4 regions of the Streptomyces sp. NPDC005784 genome follow, and region 1 is predicted to be linked to each of the others. Evidence: riboswitches for the same ligand, from Rfam matches in the RefSeq annotation. Region 1 holds a riboswitch; each other region holds the start of a gene.

Evidence for each region. Region 1 has a riboswitch for thiamine pyrophosphate ahead of thiO (glycine oxidase ThiO). Riboswitches for the same ligand answer to the same signal wherever they lie in the genome.
Region 2: it holds a riboswitch for thiamine pyrophosphate, as region 1 does, so the genes downstream of both, ACFYR3_RS18605 (thiamine ABC transporter substrate binding subunit) here and thiO (glycine oxidase ThiO) in region 1, are expected to answer to the same signal.
Region 3: it holds a riboswitch for thiamine pyrophosphate, as region 1 does, so the genes downstream of both, thiC (phosphomethylpyrimidine synthase ThiC) here and thiO (glycine oxidase ThiO) in region 1, are expected to answer to the same signal.
Region 4: it holds a riboswitch for thiamine pyrophosphate, as region 1 does, so the genes downstream of both, ACFYR3_RS26305 (cytosine permease) here and thiO (glycine oxidase ThiO) in region 1, are expected to answer to the same signal.

What each region holds. Positions count from the first base shown of each region.
Region 1 covers NZ_JBIAIQ010000001.1:460,424-464,788, reverse strand. Annotated here, with positions in the region: gene ACFYR3_RS02030 (thiazole synthase) at 1-442, opposite strand, end outside; gene thiS (sulfur carrier protein ThiS) at 446-646, opposite strand; gene thiO (glycine oxidase ThiO) at 643-1,809, opposite strand; TPP riboswitch at 1,807-1,920, opposite strand; gene ACFYR3_RS02015 (hypothetical protein) at 1,973-2,350, shown strand; gene ACFYR3_RS02010 (FAD-dependent oxidoreductase) at 2,383-3,621, shown strand; gene ACFYR3_RS02005 (Rv2175c family DNA-binding protein) at 3,686-4,057, shown strand; gene thiE (thiamine phosphate synthase) at 4,150-4,365, shown strand, end outside.
Region 2 covers NZ_JBIAIQ010000010.1:109,816-114,180, reverse strand. Annotated here, with positions in the region: gene ACFYR3_RS18630 (hypothetical protein) at 1-95, opposite strand, end outside; gene ACFYR3_RS18625 (DUF6233 domain-containing protein) at 152-496, opposite strand; gene ACFYR3_RS18620 (carboxymuconolactone decarboxylase family protein) at 694-1,167, shown strand; gene ACFYR3_RS18615 (hypothetical protein) at 1,456-1,698, opposite strand; gene rlmN (23S rRNA (adenine(2503)-C(2))-methyltransferase RlmN) at 1,810-2,916, shown strand; TPP riboswitch at 2,957-3,062, shown strand; gene ACFYR3_RS18605 (thiamine ABC transporter substrate binding subunit) at 3,140-4,231, shown strand; gene ACFYR3_RS18600 (ABC transporter permease) at 4,207-4,365, shown strand, end outside.
Region 3 covers NZ_JBIAIQ010000002.1:511,688-516,052, forward strand. Annotated here, with positions in the region: gene ACFYR3_RS05190 (YibE/F family protein) at 1-1,355, opposite strand, end outside; TPP riboswitch at 1,427-1,582, shown strand; gene thiC (phosphomethylpyrimidine synthase ThiC) at 1,575-3,395, shown strand; gene ACFYR3_RS05200 (VOC family protein) at 3,453-3,839, opposite strand; gene ACFYR3_RS05205 (hypothetical protein) at 3,992-4,207, opposite strand.
Region 4 covers NZ_JBIAIQ010000018.1:93,205-97,569, forward strand. Annotated here, with positions in the region: gene ACFYR3_RS26295 (phospholipase) at 1-575, opposite strand, end outside; gene ACFYR3_RS26300 (alpha/beta hydrolase) at 840-1,673, opposite strand; TPP riboswitch at 2,097-2,191, shown strand; gene ACFYR3_RS26305 (cytosine permease) at 2,183-3,583, shown strand; gene thiD (bifunctional hydroxymethylpyrimidine kinase/phosphomethylpyrimidine kinase) at 3,649-4,365, shown strand, end outside.

The sequences.
Region 1 (4,365 bases):
AGCCGACGTCCTCCAGCTTGCGTGCCAGCACGGGGTCGTCGTTCGTGTACGGCAGCACGGTGAAGCCGTCGTCGACCAGCGTCTCCGCCGCGTCGAGCAGTTCGATCGGGTCGGGCAGGAGGGTGCGCTCGTCGGCGATGACCTCCAGCTTGACCAGGTCGGTGCCCAGCGCCTCGCGCGCCAGACGGGCGGTCAGCACGGCCTCACCGGCGGTGTAGCAGCCGGCCGTGTTCGGCAGGACGCGGATGCCGAGCCGGTCGAGCACCGACAGGACCGAGCCGTGCACGGACGCGTCCACGCGCCGCATCGCGACCGTCGTCAGCTCCGTACCGGACGCCACCAGAGAGCGCTCCAGCACGTCGAGGCTGGGCGCTCCGCCCGTCCCCATGATCAGCCGGGACGCGTAGGTCGTACCGCCGAGGACAAAGGGATCGTCGGCCACGGGTCAGCCTCCTTGGACGGCGGTGAGGACTTCGACGCGGTCGCCCTCGGTGAGGGAGGTGGACGACCACTGCGCGCGCGGGACGACGGTTTCGTTCAGTGCGGCGGCCACTCCGGCCGGTGCCGGGGTGAGTGTCGCGACGAGCGCGTCGAGAGCGGTTCCCGCGGCGATCCGCTGCCGCTCCCCGTTGACGACGATGTTCATACCGGCAGCTCCGTGAGGGCGGTGGCGCCGAAGCGCAGGGGTGTGAAGGGGCGGGCCTCGGCGGGGAGTGCGCCGGTCGTCAGGACGTGGGCCATCGCGTCGCCGGTGACGGGCGTCAGGAGCACGCCGTTGCGGAAGTGCCCGGTGGCCAGCAGCAGTCCGTCCAGTGCCGTCGGGCCGAGCAGCGGCGCGTTGTCGGGCGAGCCGGGGCGCAGCCCCGCGCGGGTCTCGGTGAGCGGCAGCTCGGTGATCCCGGGGACCAGCTCGTGGGCGTCGCGCAGCAGCTCGTACATGCCGCCCGCCGTCACGGTGGTGTCCCAGCCCAGCTCCTCGCTGGTCGCGCCGACCACCAGCTCGCCGTTCTCGCGCGGCACCAGGTAGACGTGGCTGCCGCGCACCACGGCCCGCACGGTGCGACTGAGGAAGGGCGCGTACCGCTTCGGCACGGTCAGCCGCAGCACCTGGCCCTTGACCGGGCGCACCGGCGGCACGGCGTCGTCGGGGACGCCCGCCAGACGTCCGCTGAGGCTGCCCCCGGCGAGCACCACCTGGCCCGCGGTGAGTTCCGTGCCGTCCGTGGTGACCACTCCGGCGGCCCGGTCCCCTGCGACCGTCAGGCGCTCCGCCCAGGTCCGGTGCAGGACGACTCCGGCCCGCTCGCACGCCGTGACCAGGGCTCCCGCGAGGCGCCGCGGGTCGATCTGGTGGTCGCCGTCGACCCGCAGGCCGCCGCGTACGCCGGGCGCGAGCATCGGCTCCAGACGGCGGCACTCACGGCCGCTCAGCCACTCCGACTCAAGCCCCGAACGGACCTGCAGAGCGTGCAGTTCCCGCAGATGGGCGCGGTCGTCGGCGTCCAGCGCGACGGCCAGCGTGCCGCACCGGCGGTAGCCGAGGTCCTGGCCGGTCGCCTCGGTCAGCTCGGCGACGAAGTCCGGATACCGGCGCGCGGAGGCGAGGTTGAGGCCCAGCAGGGTCTCCTCACCGAAGTGCAGTTCGGTGACGGCGGCGAGCATTCCGGCCGCGACCTGGGCGGCCCCGCCACCCGGCCCGGGGTCCACGAGCGCGGTGGTGAACCCGCGTTGCGCGGCCCGCCAGGCCGTCACCAGACCGATGATTCCGCCCCCGATGACGAGGACGTCTGACGAACGTGCAGGCGACATGGGCGTCCAGCCCCTCCCTTCGCCGGCATGACCCGGATCAGGTTCGTACGGTCGGAGGCCGCCCCAGCCTCCCTCTCAGCCCAGTGCGTCCGGGCTCCCGCGAGTGCTTTACGTTGGCCACCCTAGCCCGCCCCGCTCCGTCTCAGTAAGGGAGCCTCCGCCCATGGCGCGACCGCTCGACGGCCTGGTCCTCGCCCCCGTCACCGACCAGGCACCGGGCCAGGTGGGCACCCGCACCCGGTTCGCCTATCACGAGGAGGACGGCACGGTCTGGGCCGACTACGCGGGCGGCGACATCGTCCGCGGACACCTTGTCGGCACCCGTGAGGGCGACCGCCTCGACTTCCGGTACGTGCAGCTCAAGCGCGACGGGACCACCTCGTCCGGCCACTGCGTGTCCCTCGTCGTGGAACTGCCCGACGGCCGTGTGCGGCTGGAGGAGACCTGGACGTGGGAGTCACAGAAGGGCACAGGGACGAGCGTGGTGGAAGAGCTGCGCGAGACGAGCCGTGTGGAACAGATCACTGAGCACGTCCGCTGACTGACGAATTGTCAGGTGTCTAAGGTGATCAGGTGAGCGAGCAGACGCAGGCACAGTCTCAGTCGCAGGGGCCCACGGCACGGCGGGTCGTCGTGGTGGGCGCGGGCATGGCCGGAGTGCAGACCGCGGTCGCCCTGCGCGAGCAGGGCTTCACCGGCACCGTCACGCTGATCGGCGCGGAGCCGCATCAGCCGTACGACCGGCCGCCGCTGTCCAAGGCGGTCCTGCTGGGCAAGGCCGAGGGCTCCGCCTTCGACATCGACTTCGAGGCCCTGGACATCGACCTCAGGCTGGGCCGCGAGGCACTCGGCGTGCGCCCCGACGACCACGAACTGGACACGGCCGCGGGACCCGTCCCGTACGACGTCCTGGTCGTCGCCACCGGCGCCGAGCCGATCCAGTTGCCGGGCGCCGAAGGCGTGCCGGGAGTGCACCTGCTGCGCACCCTGGACGACGCCGACCGGCTGCGTCCCGTACTCACCCAGCAGCACGACATCGTGGTGGTCGGCGCGGGCTGGATCGGCGCCGAGTTCGCCACGGCGGCGCGTGAGGCGGGCTGCGCGGTCACGGTCGTCGAGGCCGCCGACCGGCCGCTCGCCGCCGCGCTGCCCGCCGAGGTGGCCGAGCCGATGGCCGCCTGGTACGCGGACAGCGGGGCCTCGCTGCGCACCCACGCGCGCGTGGACCGTATCGAACCCGGCGCGGTGATCCTGGACGACGGCTCCCGGGTGCCCGCGGACGCCGTCGTGGTCGGGATCGGGGCGCGGCCCGCGACCGCCTGGATCGCAGGCTCCGGCATCGAACTCGGCGACGACCGCGAGATCGTCGCCGACGACCACCTGCGCACCTCGCTGCCGGACGTCTACGCGGTCGGCGACTGCGCCTCCTTCCCGTCGGGACGCTACGAGGACCGCCTCCTCGTCCACCACTGGGACAACGCCCTCCAGGGCCCGCGCACGGTCGCCCTGAACATCGTCGGAGAGGCGCCCGCCGCCTACGACCCCGTGCCGTACTTCTGGTCCGAGCAGTTCGGCCGCTTCGTGCAGTACGTCGGCCACCACGCGCCCGCCGACACCCTCGTGTGGCGCGGTGACTCCTCGGGCGCCTCCTGGTCGGTGTGCTGGCTCCGCGAGACCCGTCTGGTCGCCCTCCTGGCGGTGGGCCGGCCGAGGGATCTCGCCCAGGGCCGCCGGCTCATCGAGGCGGGCGCACGCATGGATCCGGAGCTGCTCGCGGACCCGTCGAGGCCACTGAAGGGTGCTACGGCCTGATCCGTCACCCCAGGTCGGACGCCCTTGGCTTCCGACTGTCGGTCCGGGATGGCAGGCTTGTCCCGTGACCGAGATTGACGCAAAGATCGATGCTCTCGTCCCCGCCTGGCTCACCCTCCCCGACATCGCCGAACAGTTCGGCGTCGAGGTGACGCGCGTCCGGCAGCTGGTCAAGGACGGCCAGCTGATCGCCGTACGCCGTGGTGAGAACCGCGCGCTGCACGTCCCCGCCGAATTCATCGACGCGGACGAACAGAAGGTCGTCAAGGGCCTGGCCGGCACCCTGACGCTCCTGAGGGACGACGGCTTCTCCGACGAAGAGGCCCTCGAGTGGCTCTTCACCCCCGACCCGAGCCTGCCCGGCACCCCCGCGCAGGCTCTGAGCGAGAATCGCGGCACGGAGGTGAAGCGCCGCGCCCAGGCGCTCGCCGTCTGACCTGAACGCGACCGTCCGGCACGGGGAGCGCGGCGGGCGGGACCATCCCGGCCGCCGCACTCCCCGCGCACCGACAAACGGGGAATCCACGCATGCCCGAGAACACCGCCACGACCGCGCGGGGCCGGCTCGCCGACGCCCGCGTCTACCTGTGCACGGACGCCCGCAGACGTCAGGGCGACCTCGCCGGGTTCCTCGACGCGGTCCTGGCGGGCGGCGTCGACATCGTGCAGCTGCGCGACAAGGGCATGGAGGCGGGGGAGGAGCTGGAACACCTCCAGGTCTTCGCCGACGCCTGCGCCCGGCAC
Region 2 (4,365 bases), on a different contig from region 1:
TCGCTGTGGGCGACACCGCCGCTCCGGCCGCGGATCGTCACGCGTCGGCCGCCGGTCCCGGCCGGGCGCCCCACGACGATGGGCGCGGTGGGCACGTCGTCGGCCTGTGTCTGTTCGTGGTGCTCGTGGTCCGGCCGTGCGTTTTCGTGGTTCACAGGACACCCAGATCCGTGTCGGGGCGGCAGTACGGGCATGCCGTGACGCCGTTTTCGGTGATCGCCCGGAGAGCCTGCTCACGTGCGAGTGGCTTCGTGTTCTTCCCGGCCATGCCGCAGTCGCCCGTGTGGACGGCGTCGGGGGTGGCCCTGGTGCCGCCTGTACGTCGCATCGCGAGCTTCCAGCCGCGGGGCGGCGGGGGTGACGTGCGGGCCGCGCGGGTGGCGGCGGTCTCTTGTCGCTCCAGCTCGGTGATGGTGTCGTCGGTGCGGCGCAGTTGCCAGAGCAGCCAGGCGCGGACGCTGCGCAGATGCTCCAGACGGGACACGTTTTCGTACACGCATTCGATTCTAGGCCTTGGTGAGACGCCGTGGCAGCACCCTGCCCGTGTTCCCCCGTGTCCCGACCCGAACCTCACGGCGGGTGATCCCCGTAGCGCCGAGGGAGGGAGACGCAGGTCACATTCGGTCGTGTCACATCGTGCGGAGCTGTTCCGTCGACCAGGTGTAGCCACGAACAACGACACAGGAGCGCACCATGGAAGCTCGGTTGAACCTCTTCGCCAGCCCCGTCGCGGCCAAGTTCACGAAGCACATCGTCGCCGCGGGCCGGTCGCTCGCGGACTCGACCCTGCCGACCGCGACGCAGGAACTGGTGAAGCTTCGCGCCAGCCAGATCAACGGCTGCGGTTTCTGCACCGACATGCACACCAAGGACGCCACCGCCGCGGGCGAGACCTCGGTGCGCCTCAACCTGGTCGCGGCCTGGCGCGAGGCGACGGTGTTCACCGATGCCGAGCGCGCCGCCCTTGAGCTGACGGAGCAGGGCACGCGTATCGCCGACGCGGCCGGCGGCGTCACGGACGAGTGCTGGGCGAACGCCGCCAAGTACTACGACGAGGAGCAGCTCGCCGCCCTGGTGTGCTGCATCTCCATCATCAACGCCTTCAACCGGGGCAACGTCATCGTCCAGCAGCCCGCCGGCGCCTACCGGCCCGGCCAGTTCGCGTAACGGGTGTTCCTTGACCGGGCCTGCCGGGTCCGGTCAGGGCGCGCCGGAGTCGGCCAAAGCCCACTGGCTCCGACCAAGGTCCGCCAAGCCTCCCGCCTGCGGATTTGTCTGGGCGGGAGGCTTGATCGTGGATCTGACGGAGCAGTTGTCGAAGTAGCGAACCTGCCTGCGTGTCCGCCCGGACACCAGCTCTGAACCACCTCACGCTCGTAGCTCTCGCACTGCTCGCGGGAGCCTTCCGAGTGGGTCCCGACGAGGACGAGCCCGGTTCGGCCCGGTCTGCGTCCGTCAGTGGTCAGTGAGATCCACGATCACATCGCAGTGCGGATCGTCGGAAGGGCGATGCAGATGCTCGTTCGCCAGGAACGCGGGGGAAACCATGGCGCCGAGCAGGCCGGGCCCCGTACGGCTGATCAGCACGTCCACACCGTACGTGCGGTCCCGCTCTGGTGAACGGAAATAAAGGCGCACGCGGTCGTCGCCCGTGATGACCGCGCCGATGAACAGCGGTTTCCACGAGACCTCGGCCATCCCTGGGCCGTCCGAGGTCGACCACCGCTGATGGACGGCACCCGCGGGTGACCGCCCCCACCCCCACTCCGGCCTGGGCCGGCGGAGTTGATCTGCGACACTGGTACAGCCATGCCTAAGCCCGGAGAACTTACTTTTGTCGCGCCGCGCGGAGCCAAGAAGCCGCCGCGGCACCTTGCCGATCTCACTCCCGCCGAGCGCAAAGAGGCGGTTGCCGCGATCGGTGAGAAGCCGTTTCGTGCCAAGCAGCTCTCGCAGCACTACTTCGCCCGGTTCGCGCACGACCCCGCGGAGTGGACCGACATCCCGGCCGCCTCGCGCGGCAAGCTCCAGGAGGCGCTGCTTCCCGAGCTGATGACGGTCGTACGGCACCTGTCGACCGACCAGGACACCACCCGCAAGACCCTGTGGCGGCTCTTCGACGGCACGCTCGTCGAGTCCGTGCTGATGCGCTACCCGGACCGGGTGACCATGTGCATCAGCTCGCAGGCGGGCTGCGGGATGAACTGTCCGTTCTGCGCCACCGGACAGGCCGGCCTCGACCGGAACCTGTCGACCGGCGAGATCGTGCACCAGATCGTCGACGGTATGCGGTCGCTCCGCGACGGCGAGATCCCCGGGGGTCCGGCGCGGCTGAGCAACATCGTCTTCATGGGGATGGGCGAGCCGCTCGCCAACTACAAGCGGGTGGTCGGGGCGATCCGGGCCCTCACCGACCCCGAGCCGGACGGGCTCGGGCTCTCGCAGCGCGGCATCACCGTGTCGACGGTCGGGCTGGTCCCCGCCATCAACCGGTTCTCCGACGAGGGCTTCAAGTGCCGGCTCGCGATCTCCCTGCACGCCCCCGACGACGAGCTGCGCGACACCCTCGTCCCCGTGAACACGCGGTGGAAGGTGCGCGAGGTGCTGGACGCCGGATGGGAGTACGCGGCCAAGTCCGGTCGGCGCCTGTCGATCGAGTACGCCCTGATCCGGGACATCAACGACCAGGCGTGGCGTGGTGACCGGCTCGGGCGGATGCTCAAGGGCAAGCCCGTACACGTCAACCTCATCCCGTTGAACCCGACCCCGGGTTCGAAGTGGACCGCCTCGCGGCCCGAGGACGAGAAGGCGTTCGTCGAGGCCATCGCGGCCCATGGCGTGCCGGTGACCGTCCGGGACACCCGTGGCCAGGAGATCGACGGAGCGTGCGGTCAGCTCGCCGCGACCGAGCGGTAGTCTGAGCCGAGTCAGTACATCTTCATATTCCGACATCTTCATATTCCGACAGGGGAGCGCCACAGCGCTGAGAGTGCGGGACAGACCGCAGACCCTCTGAACCTTGCCCAGGTCATTCTGGGTAGGAAGTTCGGTCATTACTCAAGCTGTTGCGCCCTGCCCGGGAACCGTCAGAGTTCCCGGGCGGGGCCGCGTCTCTTCCTGGTCGCCCAGGAGGAATCCAGTGATCACCACCAGCAGCAGGCGGTTCGCAGTGTTGGCCGTCGGGCTCGGCCTCGTCGCGTTGCCCGCGCTGTCCGCGTGCGGCTCGTCCGACGCCGCCGGCTCGGGCGATCCGAAGACGATCACGCTCGTCAGCCACAACTCGTGGCTCGTGTCGAAGAGCGTGCTCAAGGACTTCGAGAAGCAGTCCGGCTACAAGGTCCGCGTTCTCATGGACGGCGACGCCGGGCAGGCCGTCAACAAGGCCATCCTGACCAAGGACAACCCGCAGGGCGACGTCTTCTTCGGCGTCGACAACACCCTGCTCTCCCGCGCGCTCGACAACGGGCTGTTCCAGCCGTACACGGCCAAGGGCGTGGACCTGGTCCTGCCCGAGTACCGGACCGACCAGGACAAGCACCGGGTCACGCCCATCGACACGGGTGACATCTGCGTCAACTACGACAAGGCCTACTTCAGCGAGCACAAGCTGGCGCCGCCGCAGTCCTTCGACGACCTGATCAAGCCCGCGTACAAGAACCTCCTCGTCACCGAGAACGCCGCCACGTCCTCGCCCGGCCTCGGCTTCCTGCTCGGGTCGGCCGCCCACTACGGCGACGACAACTGGCAGGGCTACTGGAAGAAGCTCAAGGCCAACGGGGTGAAGGTCGTGGACGGCTGGGAGCAGGCGTACAACGACGAGTTCTCCGGGTCCGCCGGCGGCAAGAAGGCCAAGGCCGACCGGCCGCTCGTCGTCTCGTACGCCTCCTCGCCGCCCGCCGAGGTCATCTACGCCAAGCCGAAGCCCACCACCGCCCCGACCGGGGTCGCGGCCGGCACCTGCTTCCGGCAGGTCGAGTACGCGGGTCTGCTCAGCCACGCCAAGAACGCCAAGGGCGGCAAGGCGTTCCTGGACTTCCTGCTCACCAAGGAGTTCCAGGACGACATGCCGCTCAACATGTTCGTCTACCCGGTCCGTGAGGGCGCGCAGGTGCCCGCGGAGTTCGCGCGGTTCGGTCCGCAGGCCAAGGATCCCGAGACCCTGGCGCCCGCGAAGATCGCCGCCGACCGCGACCAGTGGGTCAAGTCGTGGACCTCACTCGTACTGAAGTAGCCGAGGGAGCAGGCGGGGCCGACGAGGCCGGCGGACCCGGCGGGGCTTCGCGAAGGGCGCGCGGGCAGAGCGCGGTGCGGTTCGGGCTGATGGTCCTGCCCGTCGCGTTCTTCGCGGTCTTCTTCGCCTACCCC
Region 3 (4,365 bases), on a different contig from region 1:
CCGACCAGGGTGCGCACGATCTCCTCGGCGACCAGTTCGCTGTTGGCGACGGTGCCCACGCTGCTCTGCGCGATCGAGAAGAGCAGCAACAGCGGCAGCGCGGCGCCCGCGTAGGCCAGGACGAGCGTGTTGACGACCGACGCGATGTGGTCGCGGCCGATACGGATGCCCGCGCGGTACAGGCCACGCCAGCCCATCGTGGGGTTCGCCTCGTGCAGTTCCCAGACCGCGGAAGTCTGCGTCACCGTCACGTCGTCGAGGACACCGAGCGAGCCGATGATGACTCCGGCCAGCAGCAGACCGCTCATGTCGATGGACGGGTACAGACCGTGGATCAGACCGGTGCTGTCGTCGGTGTTGCCGGTCAGTACGGCCCAGTCGATGAACACCGAGCCGAGGAGGCCGATCAGCACCAGTGAGAGCAGGGTGCCCACCACCGCCACGGATGTCCGGGCCGACAGGCCGTGGCACATGTAGAGCGCGATCAACATGATCGCGCTGGAACCGACAACGGCCACGAGCAGTGGGTTCGAGCCCTGGAGGATCGCGGGCAGGATGAAGAAGTTCAGGATCATGAAGCTGATGGCCAGGGCGACCAGCGCCATGACGCCGCGCATCCGGCCGATCACCACGACGACCACGGCGAAGATCCCGGCGAGCAGCGTCAGAGGCAGCTTCCGGTTCGCGTCCGTGACCGAGTACTGGAGGTCCTTGGGTGCGGAGGGCTCGTACGCGACGACGACCTTCTCGCTCTGACGCAACTGCCGTGACTGATCCGGCTGAACGATTTCGATGAACGTACGGCCCTTGTCCTTGCCGGTGTCGATCCGGACCGTCGCCTTCTTGCATTCACCCGCCGCCCGCTTCTGAGCGGAGGATCCCTCGGCGGTGGAGGTGTCGCCCGCCGGGGTCTCCGCGGAGGCGTTCACGGACTTGCAGTCCACCTGGTCGATCCTGGTGACCGTCGCCTGCTGAGTCTGGCGGTCGAAGCCGACACCGGTGCGCTGGTGGGAAGCGGCCCCGCCGGGCCACAGCACCACGAGACCCACCGCGACCGCGGCCGCGAAGGGGATCAGCACCGCGGCGATGACCTTGCGCAGGTGCTTGGAGACCGGCGCGGCGGGACCGTGGCTGTGCGAGTGCCCGTGCCCGGCGCTCGAATCCCCGCCGTGCTCACCGGCGGGACCGGGCCCGTGCCCGCCGCCGGGACCGTGATGCTCACTGCCCGGTCCGGGACCAGAACCACCCGGCCCATGGCCGTGTCCGTTGCCGGAGCCATGCCCATGGCCGTCGTCGGAGCCCGGACGCCGCGGCGGCTCGGACGGCGGGAACGGGTGCTGCTGGGTCGTTGTCACCGCCCGATCATCGCAAGAACGGCAAGGGCCCTCTGTTCACCATGCCAAATATGACGCTAGCGTGGAGGCACCTTTGCACACGCGGGAGCTCGGAGCACCGGGCTGAGAGGGCGCTGACCTCCGTTTCGCGATGTTTCACATGAAACATCGACGAACGGAAGCTGCTGCGTCGACCGCTGAACCTGTTACCGGGTAATGCCGGCGTAGGGAGTAGGTCTCATGACCAACAAGGACGTACGCACGCCTGCCTCCAGCCAGACGGACGGGGCTTCGTCGCCGTCCACGAACGGCGAGGCCGGGAAGTCCATCGGCTGGCACAAGGCATACGTCGGGGGTACGCGTCCCGATCTGCGGGTGCCGGTTCGCCAGGTGCACCTCACCAACGGTCAGTCCGTGACGCTGTACGACACCTCCGGCCCGTACACCGATCCGACCGTCGACACCGATGTGCGCAGGGGGCTGGCGCCGCTGCGCGAGAGCTGGATCATTGCCCGCGGAGACACCGAGGAGTACGCGGGCCGTCCCGTCCGCCTCGAGGACGACGGGATCAAGCACACATCCCCGCGCGGGGGACTGCGCAACCTCGACGCTGTCTTTCCCGGGCGACCGCGCCAGCCGCGCCGGGGGCGCGCCGGGCAGGCGGTCACCCAGCTCGCGTACGCCCGACGCGGCGAGATCACACCCGAGATGGAGTTCGTGGCGGTCCGCGAGAACGTCGACCCCGAGGTCGTACGGGAGGAGATCGCCGCCGGTCGGGCGGTGCTGCCCGTGAACGTCAACCACCCGGAGATCGAGCCGATGATCATCGGCAAGCGGTTCCTGGTGAAGGTCAACGCCAACATCGGCAATTCCGCGGTCACTTCCTCCATCGAGGAGGAGGTCGAGAAGATGACCTGGGCGACCCGCTGGGGCGCCGACACGGTCATGGACCTGTCGACCGGACGCAACATCCACACCACGCGCGAATGGGTGCTGCGCAACTCCCCCGTTCCCATCGGCACGGTGCCGCTCTACCAGGCGCTGGAGAAGGTCGACGGCCGCGCCGAGGAGCTGACCTGGGAGATCTACAAGGACACAGTCATCGAACAGGCCGAACAGGGCGTGGACTACATGACGGTCCACGCGGGCGTCCGCCTGGCGTATGTGCCGCTCACCGCGAACCGCAAGACCGGCATCGTCTCGCGCGGTGGCTCGATCATGGCTGCCTGGTGCCTCGCGCACCACAAGGAGTCGTTCCTGTACGAGCACTTCGAGGATCTCTGCGAGATCCTCGCCGCGTACGACGTCACCTACTCGCTCGGCGACGGTCTGCGGCCCGGCTCCATCGCGGACGCCAACGACGCAGCACAATTCGCCGAGTTGAGGACGCTCGGGGAACTCAACACGATCGCGAAGCGTTTTCAAGTACAGACGATGATCGAAGGCCCGGGACATGTCCCGATGCACAAGATCAAGGAGAACATCGACCTTCAGCAGGAGATCTGTGATGAAGCTCCGTTCTATACGCTCGGTCCGCTGACGACGGACGTCGCGCCGGCGTACGACCACATCACTTCCGGCATCGGTGCCGCGATGATCGCCTGGTGGGGCACGGCCATGCTCTGCTATGTCACGCCCAAGGAGCACTTGGGCCTGCCCGATCGTGACGACGTCAAGACCGGCGTCATCACCTACAAGATCGCCGCCCACGCAGCCGACCTCGCCAAGGGGCACCCAGGTGCACAGGATTGGGATGACGCGCTCTCCGACGCCCGCTTCGAGTTCCGGTGGGAGGACCAGTTCAACCTGGCTCTCGACCCGGACACGGCACGGGAGTTCCACGACCAGACGCTGCCGGCCGAACCCGCCAAGACGGCCCACTTCTGCTCCATGTGCGGGCCGAAGTTCTGCTCGATGAAGATCAGCCAGAGCATCAACGAGCGGTTCGGCGGTGACGCGCCCGACGGCGCCTCCGCGGCGGAGATCTCCGAGGGCATGCTTCAGAAGTCCCGGGAGTTCGCGGAGGCGGGCAACCGCGTGTACCTGCCGCTGGCCGACTGAGTCACTCCACAGGGACGCGGTCCGGGGCCGACACCCGGACCGTCGTCCTCGGCCCGGTCATGCCGCGACGTCCTGCGGGTACCAGCGCAGTTCCACCGTGTTGCCGTCCGGATCCTGGACGTAGACCGAGGTGGCGGTGCCCCGCGCGCCGAAGCGTTCCACGGGACCCTGAAGCACGGTGAAGGATTCCGACGCGATGACCTCGTCCCAGTCCAGCGGTTCCACGGTGAGACAGATGTGGTCGACGTTGGACTCCCCGCGGGCATGGGCGACCAGATCGATGATGGTTTCCTCGGTGACCCTCACCGACGGGAACGGGACCTGGCCGCCCCGCCACTCGGCGACGCGTACGGGTGCCAGGCCGAGCAGTCCGGTGTAGAAGTCCAGGGACCGTTCGACGTCCTCGACGTTGAGGACCAGATGGTCGAGGGCCTTCACGCGCACGGGGGTCACTTCGCCTCCAGGGCGGCGGCGAGGCGGAGCCACTCGCTGAACAGGGCGGGGTCGACGTCGTCGGCACGGCTGAGCTTCACGGATGCCATCCGGCGGGCTCCGGAGACCAGTCGGCCCGATGGATCGGCCACTTCCTGGCCGCGCTAGAGGCCGAAGGTGACGTAGGACTTGTAGGCCTTGAGAAGGCAGACCGGGGTCTGACCCGGCTTGTCTCCGAGGCTCCAGGTGGGATGACCGTGCCACAGCGCGCCGGAGTCGTCGGGGAGGGCCGAGTCGATGACAGGCCTGATCCTCTCGCCGATGTCGCGCAGTGGGTCTTCGAGTTCGTTCAAGTAGGCGGTGATGCCTGAGGAGTTCATGCGGGTCCCGTTTCAGAAGGGGTGTGGTGGGTGGTGCCGAGCACGGACGCGCTGTGCGCTCGGGTGTCCGGGGGACTCGTCGGGTTGTCTCCGACGGCCGGGTGGACGCCTTCTACGATCCGCCGCGGGACAGCTCTCCATCAAGGCATGATCGACGT
Region 4 (4,365 bases), on a different contig from region 1:
TCGACACCGTTCGCGTAGGCGTTGTGGGCGGTGAGGAACGTGACCTGGTCAAGGGTGCGTTGGTCCTGCGGCGGCATCGGCCGGGTCGCGGGGGCGACCGGCGTGAGATACCAGGAGGCGAGGCCGCCAGGCGACCCGATCGCCAGCTGGGCGGGGTAGTTGGAGCCGGGGGGCTTGGCTGCCACCGTCAAGAACCGTTCCGTCCCGGGGGCCTTGAGCAAGTACTGGTCGGCGCCGCTCGGCTTCACCTCCCACCCGGCGTCCGCGCTGGTACAGGCGACGGTCCGGGCCTGGTCGCCCGAGCGGCCCAGACAACTGCCCGCGGTGTCGGCGCTTTCCAGGACGAAGGAGGAGCCGCTCGGGCGCAAGGTCCACTGCTGATGGTCCTCGTTGCCCTTGGGGTTGTGCTGGACGACCGCACCCGCGCTGTCGGCGGCGTTCAGCCCCGTGGTGGCGCTCTGGACGTAATAGGCGCCCTCGGCGGGGACTTCGGCGGCGTCGGCGGGCGCGGGGACGGCGAAGACGGTGCTCAGTACTGCGGTGGCGGCGAGCAGGGAGCGTCGGCTCGGTCTCATGGCACGTGATCCCTTCCTGTGGGGAGCATGAGCATGCCATGTTGCTGTGAGCATCGGCGGTACGGATCGCGTCGACGGTCGCGGTCGCTCTCGCGTCCACCATCGTGGTCGGCCCCGCGCCGGCACTGGCGTCAGGTCCCGCGCCGGGGGTCTCCGTCGGCGGCCCCGGTCCGGGGCGACGCCCAGGCTCTCGGGCGCGGAGGAACGACCCGGTCTCACGGCCGACGCGGTTTCGGCGCGCCGCCGTTCACCCTGCGAGCCGGGTCAGGGGCTGCCGTAAGGAGTGCCGGGGTGTTCGATCCGCGTGGCGAACGCGGTGATGTCGGCGACCACGCGTTCGGGCTGTTCCCAGTGGACGACATGGCCAGTGCCTTCGTAGGCGACGAAGGCGGCACCGTGGACGGCGTCCAGGATGGTCTGCTGGTCGACGCGGGGAAGGAACTCGTCCTGTTCGCCCCAGATGACGAGGGTGGGCACCAGGATGCCCGCGAGGGTCGCACCTAGATCGGCGTCGAGGAGACCGCGCACGGTCTCCCTCCAGACGTACGCGGGGAGTTTGAGGTTCTCCTCGACCATGGTCTCGATGAACCCCCGGGCGATCGGGCGGGCCGCCGTGCCGGCCAGGAAGTCCTCGACGAACGCGCGGGGCACAGGGTCGGAGAGGTCTTCGAGAGACTTCCCCATCGCGGCCGCCGCCGGCTTGTCCGCGAGAGTGCCGGGGACGCCGAGCAGAACCAGACCCGCGATGCGGTCGGGGTAGGTGCCGGCGACGATCCGGGCCGGTACGCCGCCGCTTGACGCCCCGACCAGCAGGGCGCGGGGGATGTCGACCGCGTCCAGGAAGGCCACCAGGTCGGCGGCGAAGTCGTCGGGGGTGTAGCCCTCCGGAGGCCGGTCGGCATCGCCGTGCCCGCGCTGCGTGGGCGCGTAGCCGTGCAGGGACGCCGGAAGGCGCCTCAGAAGGGGCTCGAAGGACCACCAGGAGTCGGCCAGACCGTGCACGAAGACGACCGGTGTACCACTGGGGTAGCCGGCCTCGGCGTACGGGAGGGTGGGCCCTTCCCGCAGTTGCGCTGACTTCAGGGAGATCACGGTCACGGCACTCTGCCTCCTTCCGCCCGGCCACCGGGGTCCGGGAACCCGGGAGCGGAGAGCGAGCGGCGATCACTTCCGACAGTACCGAGGGGCGGCGCGCGCCGCGCTGCGAAAGGCCGGGCCGGGCCGCTCGGATGAAACGGAGCATGCGGGCGGGCACTGCTCCGGGTGGGTGACTCCAAGGGGCCGGTGGAGGGCCCGAGGGGGACCCGGCACCCTGGACGAGCCGCCGTGTCCCGTGCGGACACGATCCACCGCGTCCCGTGGAGACCGGGGACGGGTACCTCCGCCGTACACAGGGGCCGCCCTGCGCAGGGGCCGCCGACGCAGGACCGCCCCACGCAGGGGCCGCCGTACGCAACAGCTGCCGTGCCCGGGAGCCGCCGTACCCACAACCTGGGCGATCGGGCTAATGTGTCCGTCGTAGTACCGGACACGGGGTGCCCCGTCCGAGGGCTGAGATCACACCCGTCGAACCTGAACCAGTTCGTACTGGCGGAGGGATGTCTTCCATGCCATTGGCGCATGTTTCCGGCGGGCTGCCCGCCGACGGCCGGCCCGCCGTCTTCGACGGACGGATGCCCGCCGCACCCGGCGACCTGCGGGTGGAGGGGCACGGCATCGATCCGGTCCCCGAGAACAACCGGTACGGCGGCGCCGGGCGCCTGTTCACCGTGTGGTTCGCTCCGAACCTGACGATGACGGGCGTGTTCACCGGAACCATCGGCATCGCGCTGGGCCTGGACTTCGGTACCGCCCTCGCGGCGGTGGTCCTCGGGACCGTGCTCGGCGCGCTGCCCACCGCCTACCTCAGCACCTGGGGCGGCCTCACCGGCACCGGCCAACTCCCGCTCGCACGGCTCGCGTTCGGCCGGGCGGTGGTGCTGCCCGGGATGCTCCAGTGGCTGTCCTCGGTCGCCTGGGACGCGCTGATCGGGCTGTTCGGCGGGGACGCGCTGGCGCGGCTGTGCGGCTGGCCGTTCTGGCTCGGCGTGCTCGTCATGATGCTTGCCCAGGGGGCTCTCGGCATCCTCGGCTACGAGGCGATCCACCGCCTGCAGATCATCATGACGTTCGTGCTCGCCATCGCGTTCGCGGTGATCGCCTGGCGCATGCTGGACGGCGTCCATCCGGCGGCGACCGGGGCCGCGACCGGCGCCGACCGCGCGGGCGCGTTCGTGCTCACCAGCACCATCGCGCTCAGCCTCTCGCTGTCCTGGGCGCCGTACGCCGGTGACTTCAGCCGCTATCTGCCGCGCACCACGTCCCGACCGCGGATGTTCTGGTGCACCCTGCTCGGCCTCGTCGTGTCCTTCGTCGCCGTGCAGGTTCTCGGCCTGTGGGGCGCGTCGGTGCTGACCGACCAGACGGCGGCGGGCGTGGACGTGCTGCTGGGCGGCGGGACGGCGGGCGCGTTCGGGCTGCTGGCCGTGGCCCTGGCGGCCGTGTGCAGCAACGCGATGAACGACTACAGCGGTTCGCTGGCGCTGCAGACCCTGGGCGTGCGGATACCGCGCCCGGTGGCCGCCGCCCTGGCCGCCGGGCTCGGCTTCCCGCTGGTGCTCTGGATGCACGCCGCCGACACCACGGCCCGCTTCCAGAACGTGCTGCTGTTCGTGGGCTATTGGATCCCCGGGTTCGTCGCGATCGTCGTCGTCGACTGGATCGCCCGCGGGCGGGAGCGCGGCGGCGCCCCGGTCGACGTCGCCGTCGAGATCTCCCGTCCGCGCTCCGGATGGCCGTCGCTGGTCGCCTTCGTCGCGGCGTTCGGCGCGGCCGTGCCGTTCATGGACACCGGCCTGTACGTCGGTCCGGTGGCCGACGCGCTGCACGGCGCCGATCTCTCGTACTACGTGGCGTTCGTCGTCGCCCTCGCCCTCTACGCCCCACTGCGGCTGCGTCGCCGGGTCTGAGGGCTGTCCGTCGCTCCGCCGGTCGAGAGCCTCGCGCCCGAACCCGAACCCGAGAGGAACCTCGTATGGCCACTCCGCCCCGCGTCCTGACGATCGCCGGATCCGACTCCGGCGGAGGTGCCGGAATCCAGGCCGACCTGAAGACCATGCTCGCGCTGGGCGCCCATGGGATGAGCGTGCTCACCGCGGTGACCGCGCAGAACTCCGTGGGTGTGCAGGGCGCCTGGGAACTGTCCGAGGAGGCGGTACGCGCCCAGTACCGCAGTGTGGTCGACGACATCGGCGTCCAGGCCGTGAAGACCGGGATGCTCTCGTCGCCCGGCCTGGTCACGACGGTCGCCGAGCTGCTGTCCGACGTGGGCGCCCCGGTCGTCGTGGACCCCGTGAGCGTCTCCAAGCACGGGGACCGGCTGTTGGCCGATGACGCGCTGGATGCCGCACGGACCCTGTTGCTGCCGCGGGCGACGGTGGCCACCCCGAATCTCGACGAGGTCGCGCAGCTCACCGGGGTGAAGGTGAAGGACGAGGAGGGCATGCGCCGGGCCGCCGACCGGCTGCTCACGTACGGTCCCCGTTGGGTGCTGGTCAAGGGGGGCCATCTGCCGGGACAGGCCGTCGATCTGCTCACCGACGGAACGGCGGAGCACTGGCTGCGCGCGCCGCGCCACGACAACCGGCACACGCACGGCACCGGGTGCACGCTCGCCTCGGCCATCGCGGTGGGCCTGGCCGAGGGCCTTTCGGTGCCGGAGGCCGTACGGCGGGCCAAGGAGTACGTGACC